Regions from separate parts of the Pelotomaculum sp. FP genome, predicted to be linked through region 1. Evidence: riboswitches for the same ligand, from Rfam matches in the RefSeq annotation. Region 1 holds a riboswitch; the other holds the start of a gene.

The links. Region 1 has a riboswitch for molybdenum cofactor ahead of fdhF (formate dehydrogenase subunit alpha). Riboswitches for the same ligand answer to the same signal wherever they lie in the genome.
Region 2: another riboswitch for molybdenum cofactor. It lies ahead of Psfp_RS17885 (formate dehydrogenase accessory protein FdhE); the one in region 1 lies ahead of fdhF (formate dehydrogenase subunit alpha).

What each region holds. Positions count from the first base shown of each region.
Region 1 covers NZ_QFGB01000018.1:57,290-62,651, forward strand. Annotated here, with positions in the region: gene Psfp_RS09300 (molybdopterin-binding protein) at 1-82, opposite strand, end outside; gene fdhF (formate dehydrogenase subunit alpha) at 94-2,772, opposite strand; molybdenum cofactor riboswitch at 2,968-3,087, opposite strand; molybdenum cofactor riboswitch at 3,173-3,290, opposite strand; gene Psfp_RS09310 (hypothetical protein) at 3,460-3,768, shown strand; gene Psfp_RS09315 (spore coat protein) at 3,788-4,132, shown strand; gene Psfp_RS09320 (hydrolase) at 4,394-4,864, shown strand; gene amrS (AmmeMemoRadiSam system radical SAM enzyme) at 4,919-5,362, opposite strand, start outside.
Region 2 covers NZ_QFGB01000062.1:6,494-11,855, forward strand. Annotated here, with positions in the region: gene Psfp_RS17875 (4Fe-4S dicluster domain-containing protein) at 1-394, opposite strand, end outside; gene Psfp_RS17880 (molybdopterin dinucleotide binding domain-containing protein) at 430-858, opposite strand; gene Psfp_RS17885 (formate dehydrogenase accessory protein FdhE) at 969-1,808, opposite strand; molybdenum cofactor riboswitch at 2,084-2,203, opposite strand; molybdenum cofactor riboswitch at 2,295-2,415, opposite strand; gene Psfp_RS17890 (HyaD/HybD family hydrogenase maturation endopeptidase) at 2,471-2,947, opposite strand; gene Psfp_RS17895 (P-loop NTPase) at 3,043-3,771, opposite strand; gene hypA (hydrogenase nickel incorporation protein HypA) at 3,771-4,184, opposite strand; gene nrfD (NrfD/PsrC family molybdoenzyme membrane anchor subunit) at 4,325-5,362, opposite strand, start outside.

The sequences.
Region 1 (5,362 bases):
CCTTTTCGCAGCCGGGAACAATTTTTGTAATGTCATGACACAGGATCATGCCAACCGCTTCCGTCACCGGCACCTTCCGCATGCAATAACCTCCTAGATCTTCTCTATTCTTGCGGCAGCGACCTTATACTCACCGGTTTTCGTAATGGGGTCCAAACCGTGGCTGGTCAGAGCGTTCGCCGGGCTTGCCGTGTAGTGGAACGACATCCAGATCATTCCCGGCGGCACCCGGTCCGTAACTTTAATTTTCGTGGTAAGCTGCCCCCGGCGGGAAAATACCTTGACTTTATCGCCGGTTGTCACCTGCAGCCGCGCGGCGTCCTGCGGATGCAGTTCGGATTGCTCTTCCGACCACATGCTGTGAATGCCGGTTGAATAAGGAGTGGTCACGTTATAGTGCTGCAGGATCCGGCCGGTGGAGAGCAGGAAAGGATATTCTTCATCCGGCATTTCGGCGGGCGGAATATGATCGATGCCCTGGAAGATCCCCTTGCCGTGGCTGAACGTCGTACCGTGCAGGACAGGTGTGCCCGGATGCTCGAGCGACGGACAGGGCCACTGGATGCCGCGTTCTTCCAGCCGCTCATAAGTGATCCCGGCCATGGACGGCGAGAGGGATGCCATTTCCATCCATATTTCTTCCGGGCTGTTGTAACCCATGGGATAGCCCATCTTGGCGCTCAGGGCCATGATGGTCTGCCAGTTCGTCTGTCCCGGCACGGGTTTGATCGCCTTGCGGACCCTTTGCACCCGGCGTTCGGTGCTGGTAAAAGTCCCGTCGGTTTCGGCAAAACTTGCCGCCGGGAGGATGACATCGGCATATTCCGCCGTTTCAGTCAGGAAAAGCTCCTGGACCACCAGAAAGTCAAGCTTCTCCAGGGCGGCGCGGATTTCGTTGCTGTTGGGATCGGTCAGGACGGGGTTCTCACCAAGGATATACATGGCTTTGACTTTCCCTTCGTGGGCCTTCTCAAACATTTCCGGAATCATCAGGCCCACTTTGCCGGGCAGCTCCACGCCCCAGGCCTTTTCGAACTTGGCCCTGACAGCGGGGTCGATTACCTTTTGGTAGCCGGAGAAGACGTTCGGGAGCGCTCCCATGTCGCAGGCGCCCTGCACGTTGTTCTGGCCCCTGATCGGGTTTACCCCGGTGCCGGGCCGGCCCAGGTGTCCGGTCAACATGGCCAGGTTGGCCACACTCATCACGTTGTGGGTGCCGCAGATGTGCTCCGTAATCCCCAGCGTATAGAACAGCATCGCCCTATCCGTTGTAGCGTAAAGGCGCGCCACCGCGTACAGGTCTTCCACCGTTATGCCGGTAAGGCTGGAAACATACTCGGGCGGGTAGTTTTTGACGGTTTCCTTAAGCACTTCAAAGTTCTCGGTCCGATTGGCGATGAATTCCTTATCGTGCAGGTCCTCGTTAATAATGATATGCATGAGTCCGTTTAAAAAGGGAATGTCTGTACCCGGCTTAATGCGCAGCCAGTAGTCGGCTTCCTCCGCCAGGTCGATACGCCGCGGGTCAACCACGATCAGCTTCGCGCCTTTGCGCGCCGCCTGCCTCATTTTATACCCTATAATCGGGTGCGCTTCGGTAGTATTGGTCCCTATCAGCATCAATAACTGGGCATGGTTGGTAATATCATGAATAGAATTGGTCATGGCGCCACTGCCAAACGTTGTGGCCAAACCGGCCACGGTGGGGGCGTGTCAGGTACGGGCACAGTGGTCGACGTTGTTTGTGCCCATCACCGTCCTCGTAAATTTTTGCACCAGGTAGTTTTCCTCATTGGTACACCTGGCGGAACTTAAGGCCGCAAAAGAGTCCGGACCGTATTTCTCTTTGATGCCGGCAAGGCGGGTAGAAATCAGGTCCAGCGCCTCATCCCAGGAGGCGGGGACAAATTCGCCGTCTTTTTTCACCAGCGGCGTGGTGAGACGCTTTTCGTTTTTCACGAAATCCCAGCCAAACCTCCCCTTGACGCAGAGAGCCTTGCCGTTTACCACACTGCTGGGGTTGGAGCTTACGCCTATCACTTCACCGTCCTTTACGCAAAGGTCAAAGTTACAGCCGGTGCCGCAGAACGGACAGGTCGTTTTGACTCTTTGGAACTCCCAGCGGCGGCCTTTGCCGTGCATTTGTTTTTCGGTCAGCGCCCCGGTCGGACAGACGGAAACACACTGGCCGCAGAAAACACAGTCCGACTCCACCAGTTCATCTTCAAAAGCAGTGGTCGTTTTGGCATTGAAGCCCCTGTAGGCAAAATCCAGGGTGTTTTGACCGGTGACCTCGTCACAGGCCCGGACACACTTGCCGCACAAGATACACTTGTTCATATCACGAACGATAAAGGGATTGGTCGTTTCAAGCAGGTAAGCGTGCTTTTCTCCCTTGAAGGTGCTTTCCTTGACCCCATATTCATAGCAATAATCCGCCAGCTTGCATTCGCCGGCTTTTTCGCAGGTAAGGCAATCCAGCGGGTGGTTGGCAATCAGCAAATCGAGGATGGTCCGCCTTGCCTCCATCACATCAGGTGAATGCGTTTCCACCACCATGCCAGGGGCCACGGCTGCCGCACACGAGGCCACCAGACTGCGCGCTCCTTTCACTTCCACGACACACAACCGGCACGCCCCAACCGAACTCAAGCCATCCTCAAAACAAAGATGCGGGATGTCTATCCCCATTTGTTGGGCGGCTTTGAGGATCGTGGTACCTGCCGGAACTTCAACTTCATTTCCATTGATACTTAGCTTGACAAGCTCCAATATTACGCCTCCTCTCAGATTCCAACCTTCACAATTACAATTGCAACATCTACATATTTGCACCACTTACAACCAGGCGACCGTGTTGTTTTCGCTGAGCATCAGTTAAAATTTAGCATTAAATTATAGCACCACCCTCTCCCCAACATAATAAAAAGCTTTGTCCCCATCTGAAAAGGGCAAAGCTTTAGAGTGAAAATAAAGCTATGTTCTCCTTTTCGCAACGGAAGGCGCGCCAATTTCTCAGAGCGCCCTAACGGCCAATAACCATGGCTTTACAGCTGTAGGTTAGGTGGCTAGGAGACAATTTTAAAAGAAGCAGTCATGCGCGGCTCATGTGAGGCCGCTATAAACAAGAAAAAAGCCCTGTCCCATTTGTAAAAAGGACAAAGCTTTACGGCAAATAAAGCCATTTTCTCCTTTCCACAATGGGAGGCGCATCAGTTTCCCAATGCACCCTAACGGCCTGACAACCATACCTGCGGCTAAGGCTTACAGACTCGGAGATTAACTATGCAAATTTTCTACAGTTAATATTAGAATTCCTGCAAGATTCAATAAATTTATTTAAGTTAGTGGTTATTTTTTATTTTGTATAACCAACGCATGGTCTTCCTGCGCTGAATAAATTTACAAACACGGTAAACAATACTTAAAAAGTAGAAATGGAGTGATGAAAGAGTGCAGATGAACATGTATCAGCCATCCAACCAGTTTCAACAAAGTCAGTTTCAACAAAACCAGTTTCAGCAAAACCAGTTTCAGCAAGCGCAAGTAATGCCGGAACCCCCAAAAGTCATCTCAACCAAAGACAGCCTGTACCTGCAGGACGCCATGACCTGGGAATTGACCTCCATGAAGAAGTGCTTCCATTTTTCCAGAGAGGCCGTGGACCCCGAAATCAAGGCTGCTTTAGATCGAGTGGGGCAGCTCCATATGCACCACTATCTGAGGCTTTTGAACCATGTTAATCCGGCTAATACGGCAAATCGCTAAGAAAGGGTGAAGTGAATCCATGAACCAGCAAAATAAAATACAAAATCCCCAGGCCAATATGGCCCAGCCTAAAGGGCCGCAAATGAACGACCGCGACATGCTCAACGATACTCTGTCAAGCTTAAAATATCTGACTGACAACTTCAATGTTTTCAGCCGGGAAGCCAGCCACCATGCGCTGCACCAGGACGTTGTGAATATGCTTATTGAAACCCACGCCCATACCAGAGACATGTACAATCTTATGTTTCGCAAGGGCTGGTACTCGCTTGAAATAGAGCAGCCGCAAAAGTTGCAGCAGACTCACCAGCAGTTCGCAGGTTACCAGAACCAGTTCCCTTACGGCGGCATGGTGATGCAGTAAGGTCGGCTAAGACACCTGGCAGCCGCCAGGTGTCTTAGTATTTGGATTAAAACAGACCTTAATTAATTGATAAGTAATTGATAAGTTGGTTCCCTGCCAGATCATGCGCCGGCACAAGCGCTCTCAGGAATAAGCTGGAAACTGAATTTATATTATGGTATTTGCAGGAAAATCCTTTGCCGTAAACGAAATTTATAGATTTGACATGAGGGGTATCACGACCACAGGAGAGTATCTGAAGTATCGAAAGGAGGCTATTTTGTGGATAATGATAAATTTCAAGAACTGGTCTTACAACAACTGCAGGCTCTTACCGGAAGCGTTCAAGCCGTTGGAGAAGGACAAAAGGCATTAGAAAAACGACAAACAGCATTAGAAGAAAGACAAAGCTCACTGGAAAATGGACAAAGGTCACTGGAAGAAAGGCAAAGGTCGCTGGAAGAAAGACAAAGATATCTGGAAGATGGACAAAGGTCGCTGGAAGATGGACAAATAGCGTTAGCGGAAGGACAAAAGATATTAGCAGAAGGACAGCAGTCATTGCATGATCGCCTGGACCGGGTAGAACAAAGCCAAATACGATTAGAGCAGGGACAGCGTAAATTAAGACACGATGTAGGCGAGATCAAAAAAGAAGTGAGCTATATTTGGGGCGACATAAAAAAAATCGATGCCCGCTTAACTGCACATGACAAACTGCTGGCTACAAAGGAACCGGCAAGGATTAAGTAAAATAGTAAGTTTTCATGATACGTGGCGCCGCTTGCGGCATGGGCAACGAAGTTATTAAGTTATACCTTTAATCCGGATTTCCCTACCGCAGCGGCGGCACTTTTTGCCGTCCAAGCCTGCCACCTGAGTGCTGTAGCCACGCCTGGTGATCAGTTTCTCACCGCAGTCCGGGCATACCGTGTCGCTCGCGCCCAGGTTGGGAGCATTGCCGATGTATACATACGACAGCTTCTCTAAGGCTTTCTCCCGGGCCCGCTCCAAGGTCTCCAGGGGGGTGGGCGGCAGGTCCACCTCAAAGTCGGGAAAGTAGCGGGAGAAATGCAGCGGGATCTCCCGGTCGAGGGAGGCTACCCAGTCCACCAGTCGGCTGATTTCCTCCGGAGTGTCATTCAACCCGGTTACCAGCAGGGTGGTCAGCTCGACATGGCACTTGCCATGCGCGATTTCCACCGTGCGCAGGACCGGCTCCAGCCTTCCCGCACAATTCTTACGGTAATA
Region 2 (5,362 bases), on a different contig from region 1:
CCTTATCCCACTGGAAGCCGGGTACGTCAAAGGGGCAGGCGATCATGCAGTAGCGGCAGCCGACGCAGTAGTCCTGATTCAGTTCGGTAGGCTTGTAAATAACCGCCCCTTCTTTAGTCTTGACAAATGAGTGGGTAAAGCACGCCGACTCACAGGCTGGCTCATTGCAGTGCATGCATTGTCTTTTAACGAAGCGCCACTTAAGCTGGTCGCCTTCTTCGAGCACATAGGAGCTTACGTTGGTCCAGGTATCGGCGCTTAATTTCCCCGGGCTGTCCCAGTTGTTGGAGAACTCGCTCGGCTCGGCTGGCAGGTCGTTCCATGACTTGCACGAAACCATGCAGCTGCGGCAGCCGATACACCTGGTAATATCCACCAGGACACTCTTTGACATCGTTACACCTCCGGTTTCTGATTGGATTTAAGGTGCTACTTCCAGGCTTTCTTCACGTTGCAGATGAAAGCTTTTGATTTTGGGATCATCGTGTTGGGATCCCCGACGCTGGGTGTTATGTCGTTGGCTGTGCCGCCGGTCGCTATTCCCTGGTAACCGAAGTGCCAGGGCAGGCCGATAATTTCGATTTTCCTGTCTGCGACCTTGAGCGGGTTAATGATCGGCAGTACGTTGGCCCGGCATTTAATTTCGCCGCGGATGCTGTTTATAACTAACATATCACCCGGCTTGACTATCAGTTTATTGGCCAGTCCCAGTGATATGGTCGCGAACATTTCCGGTTGCAGTTCCACCAGTTTGGGACAGTTTCTGGTCACGGCGCCGCTCTGGTAGTGCTCTACCAGCCGGTGGGAGTCGCGACATACGGGAAGTCCGGCGAAGCCACCAGCGCGAGTTTGACGAATTCACCTTGTATTTTACAGCCAACGGATTGCTTTGTTGGTTACCCAGCAGGTTATTTATCGGGCTTTCCACCGGCTCGTAGTGTTCCGGCAGGGGGCCGTCCTTTTGCTTCTCAAACTTGACCTCCTTTGACATGAAAGTGAGCGATCTCAGTAATTTCAACTGGTTGATTAACATAGCCTTCCTGCAACGCCAATAGGTCCAGGTGGACAGTATTGATGTCTTCCCAGAATAAATCCAAATTGCTGCTGTCAAACATCATGGCCTCATTGAGAGTTTTTATATAACCGTGACAGTTGTCGCAATAATAAACGCGGTATTGCTCCATTCCTTCCACGTTGAAGAACCGTGATTCATTACTGGAGCAGTAAGGGCAGCCCAGGCGCTGGAATCTCCATCTTGCCTCACACATACCGCAGTACAGATATCTCTTCCCTTCTTCCTTTTCAAGCAGTGCCAGGGTGGGTTTGCCGCCGCAAACCGGGCAGGTGCCTTTTAGCCATTGTTCAGGGGCAAAAAAAGTAGAGACCTTACGTGCGTACTGCTTCATAAACGGTTTGACCACATGGTTTAAGATAAAGCCTAAGCTTTCAGGGGATAATTCCTCATTGAAAGATTCCAGCAGGTTTGTACCAGGTGTGAAGGCCTGCATAACAAAAAGTTCTCTTGCCTCAGCGGCAGCCGGTAAAGCGCTTAAAATTTTGTTTATATCACGCTCCAAGTCCGGTTTATGCTTTACAACGATGCCTGCAACGTCTTTTAAAACATCAAAAAACATATCCGCATTTGCCTGCGGTGGGCAGACCTTTATTATAGGCACATCATTTTCCCTTAACGACTTTAATAACCCAGCCTGCGGCCTAACAACCGTAACTGCATCATCCGGAAGAACAATCTTTGTAAACTCCTTGTTGAAATCAATAAGCATTTGCTGGACCGTATTGTTTGTCATTCAAAACGCTCACTTTCTATGAGTTTTCTAGAACCCTCCCTGTGAATGAATTAATAAAATACCCAACAAGTTATATATGTCTATATATGCACCCCCCTTTAACCAGTTGCTTATGAACCATGCTTCACATTTGGTCGCATTTAGGCTGCCAAAATTTTAAAGAGGATCCCTTACGGATAAGACTCTAGTAGCGCCTTTTATAAGATTTAGAATGAATAAATACCTCTAAAAACAAAAAGGTAAAGCTTTATCCAACGTGAAAAGGACAGAGTTTTACCTTTGTTTAAAGATCTCCTTTCCACAGTGGGAGGCCCAACAGTTTCCCGATGAACCCTAACGGCCAGTAAACCATACCAACTGCTTAGGTTGTAACTGGCTCGGAGCAGCTAATTAAATTTTCAAAAAGACATTTACTGCAAAAACTATCTCTAAAAAACCTGTTGAAAACACAAAAAACTTTATCCCATGTGAAAAGGACAAAGTTTTACCTTTGTTTAAAAATCTCCTTTCCACAATGGGAGGCCCAGCAGTTTCCCGGTGAGCCCTAACGGCCGGTAAACCATACCAATTGCTTAGGTTATAATCCGGCTCGGAGAAATATAATGATAATTTTCCACTAAATATTTAAAATTCCTTCTAATTACAATAATATAAAATATTTTTTATGCAAAAATTTTTAATATTTCCTTTTTTATAAGTTGCATCAAACGGGGGAGTGTATTTTGAAGGGTTGGTGACAGCTCGGTTTGGTAACCGATAGCCTCCGGCTGGATACCAAAAATTATCGTAGGGGGAAGCTTATTCATTTTAGTTGCTAATAATAATACTTCGCTAAGATTAATATCGTGCAGGGAGATGAGTTGGCCTTTGGATTTAATGAGCAGCTCATCTCCGGGAACACGAAAAATAGCTCCTGGTTCTGCCCCGGCTTCAACGCAATCAACTATGATAGCGTAATCTGCTTCTTCCAGCCAGTACAGCAGGTCAATCCCGGCGGTGCCACCGTCGACCAGTTCGACATAACGGGGCAGGCGCTCCTTTTTCATCGCCTGGATTAGATGTATGCCAATACCCTCATCACCCAGAAGCAGGTTGCCAACGCCGATTACAAATATTTTTTTGCTGTTCTCTTGATCCATTTTCAGTAGATCCTCGCAGGTTCGTTTATAGGGGCCGCTATGCCGGCGCCACGTATCATGAAAATATCAGTCGATGCAGGTGCGATTTCAATTTATTATATGATCTTCGAATTGCTCAGTATTTGGCCCAACTGTTTGATAAAATTGGTATGCAGCAGTTTATCAGTGTCACCCAGGGCTTCCTCAAGGCCTTCATCAAAGTCAATTGAACCAAGAAAGGGGACCTTTAGGCCGGCCAGAGCCTCTCCAGCGGGGGAATCCTTTTTTATTTTCATGTTCTCCAGGACTCCAATGACCGGGATGCGGAGCTCTTTCAATACCGATAATTCCTTTTTCATTACTTCCCGGGCCACCCGTGACGGCGTGGTGACCAGAAGAAATTCAACCCTCTCCATCAGGCGGATTACATCCAGGGTTGGGTCACCGGTGCCGGGAGGCATATCGACAATTAAGAAGTCCAGTGACTCCCAACGGGTTATGGCCAGTATTTCAATGATGGCATTGGAGATTTCTCCCCCGCGCAGCGGAGAAGGTTGACCGCCGCTGAAGAACGTGATTGACATAAAACGAATACCGTTGACCAGCGGTGGTATGATACCCATGTCTTCCTCCGGGAAAACCCCTTCAATCCCCAGGATTACGTGAGAAGAGGGACCACAAAAATCCAAATCCAAAAGTCCCACCCGGTAATTTTGGCTGGATAGATACAGCGCCAGGGCCGCCGCGGTTTGGCTTTTGCCGATGCCGCCCTTGCCACCAGAGACAGCAATGATTCTATTGATGTTTTCCAACCTTTTATTAATAATATTTAGTCTTGGATCCATTATTTCTCCCCTTCTATTGAATCGATCCACACGCCGCGCCCCTGCAGTATTTCAAAATCGGGGCTGCCGCACTGGGTGCACCTCATATAAGTATGGGCAACTTCGGGCACAAAATGGATAGCTTCTTTTTCGTCCTCTGCCAGTTTTTTGGGAGTATCACGGTAGTTCCAATTATTGCCGCAGACTTTGCACTTGAGGATGCACCTGTCTATCTCCAGGTGAATATTTTCCAGATCCACAGGAGGTTTGTACAACTCAACCATATTTTCCAGGGCAAATTTAAAAATATCAAGTTCAATTGACTGTAGCTCACCGATTTTTACCGTAACCTTTAAAATCTTGCTTAATTTTTCTTTTTCGGATTCTTTTATGACGGTAACAATTATGGATTCCGCCAGCGCCCATTCGTGCATAATATCCATCTCCGGTATTTGTATTTTATATCGCGTACATTCTTTGTTTATTATAAAACAAGTAAGCATGCTTGGACAAACAAGAAAAAATGGGGGGATGTGATCTCCCCCCCGCCAGAAAAGACACTTTTGCTTAGCATTTAAGCATGGAAGCTTGGTCCGTAGCTGGTGTGCGTGCTGTGAGTATGCTCTTCCTTGGGCAGGATAGAGAAGTTCTCTACGATAAACAGGTAGGCCAGGGCCAGCGCGCTCCACATGCCGATGGTAATCAGGAATTCCCAGATGCTCGGGAAGTAGCTGCCGCCCACGCTCTTGGCCATCCCGGTGAAGACCACATTCATGCGGTTAAACACAACACCAACTACCACCAGGAGAGAAGCCGTTACAACCCCCCACAATTTGGTGCGAATGGAGGGGATGGCGTACATGAAAATCGGCAGCAGGACAAAGACAATCATTTCGATCAAGAACATGTTGCTCTCGTAAGAACCGTTGAAGGCCATCCCGAACACACCACGGTAGTTGAGATCGATCATCTTGACGATAAAGTAGATGATCATCATCCACATGGTGAGCTTGGTCATGCTTTGAAATACCGGCAGCTCCGGCTGACGTCCATAAGCTCTCGACGCCAGGGTGCCCTCAACGGTAACCATGGCCGGCCCCAGGAAGAAAGCGGACCAGACGAAGAAGAACGGGATCAGCATGGACCACCACAGTGGGTAGAGCTTATCAATAGCAACGATGTAGAGCGAACCCAGGGAGGATTGGTGCAGGCTGGGCAGGACGATGCCAAGGATCAGCAGCGGCGTCATCATGTAGCCCAGGATCTTTTTCAAAGCTGGGAACTTCACCTTCTCAAAGAAGATATCACCAAACTCCAGGACCTGGATAGTCGTATATAGTGAAATACACCAGAATACTTCGAACAATACCGAGTGGAAACCCCAGTAAAAGAAAGGCCTCCAGAAGTTAAACCATCTACCGATATCCAGGAAAAGGCTGACCATGGAGATAATGTAACCAAGCAAGGAAGTTAACAGCGCTGCGCGGGCGATGGGGAGGTATTTGTCCCGGTGCAGGACGTGGACGACCAGCGCCGTACTGAAGCCGCCGCCCGCCAGTGCGATGCCGCACAGGAGGTCAAAGCCAATCCACAGGCCCCAGGGCCACTGGTC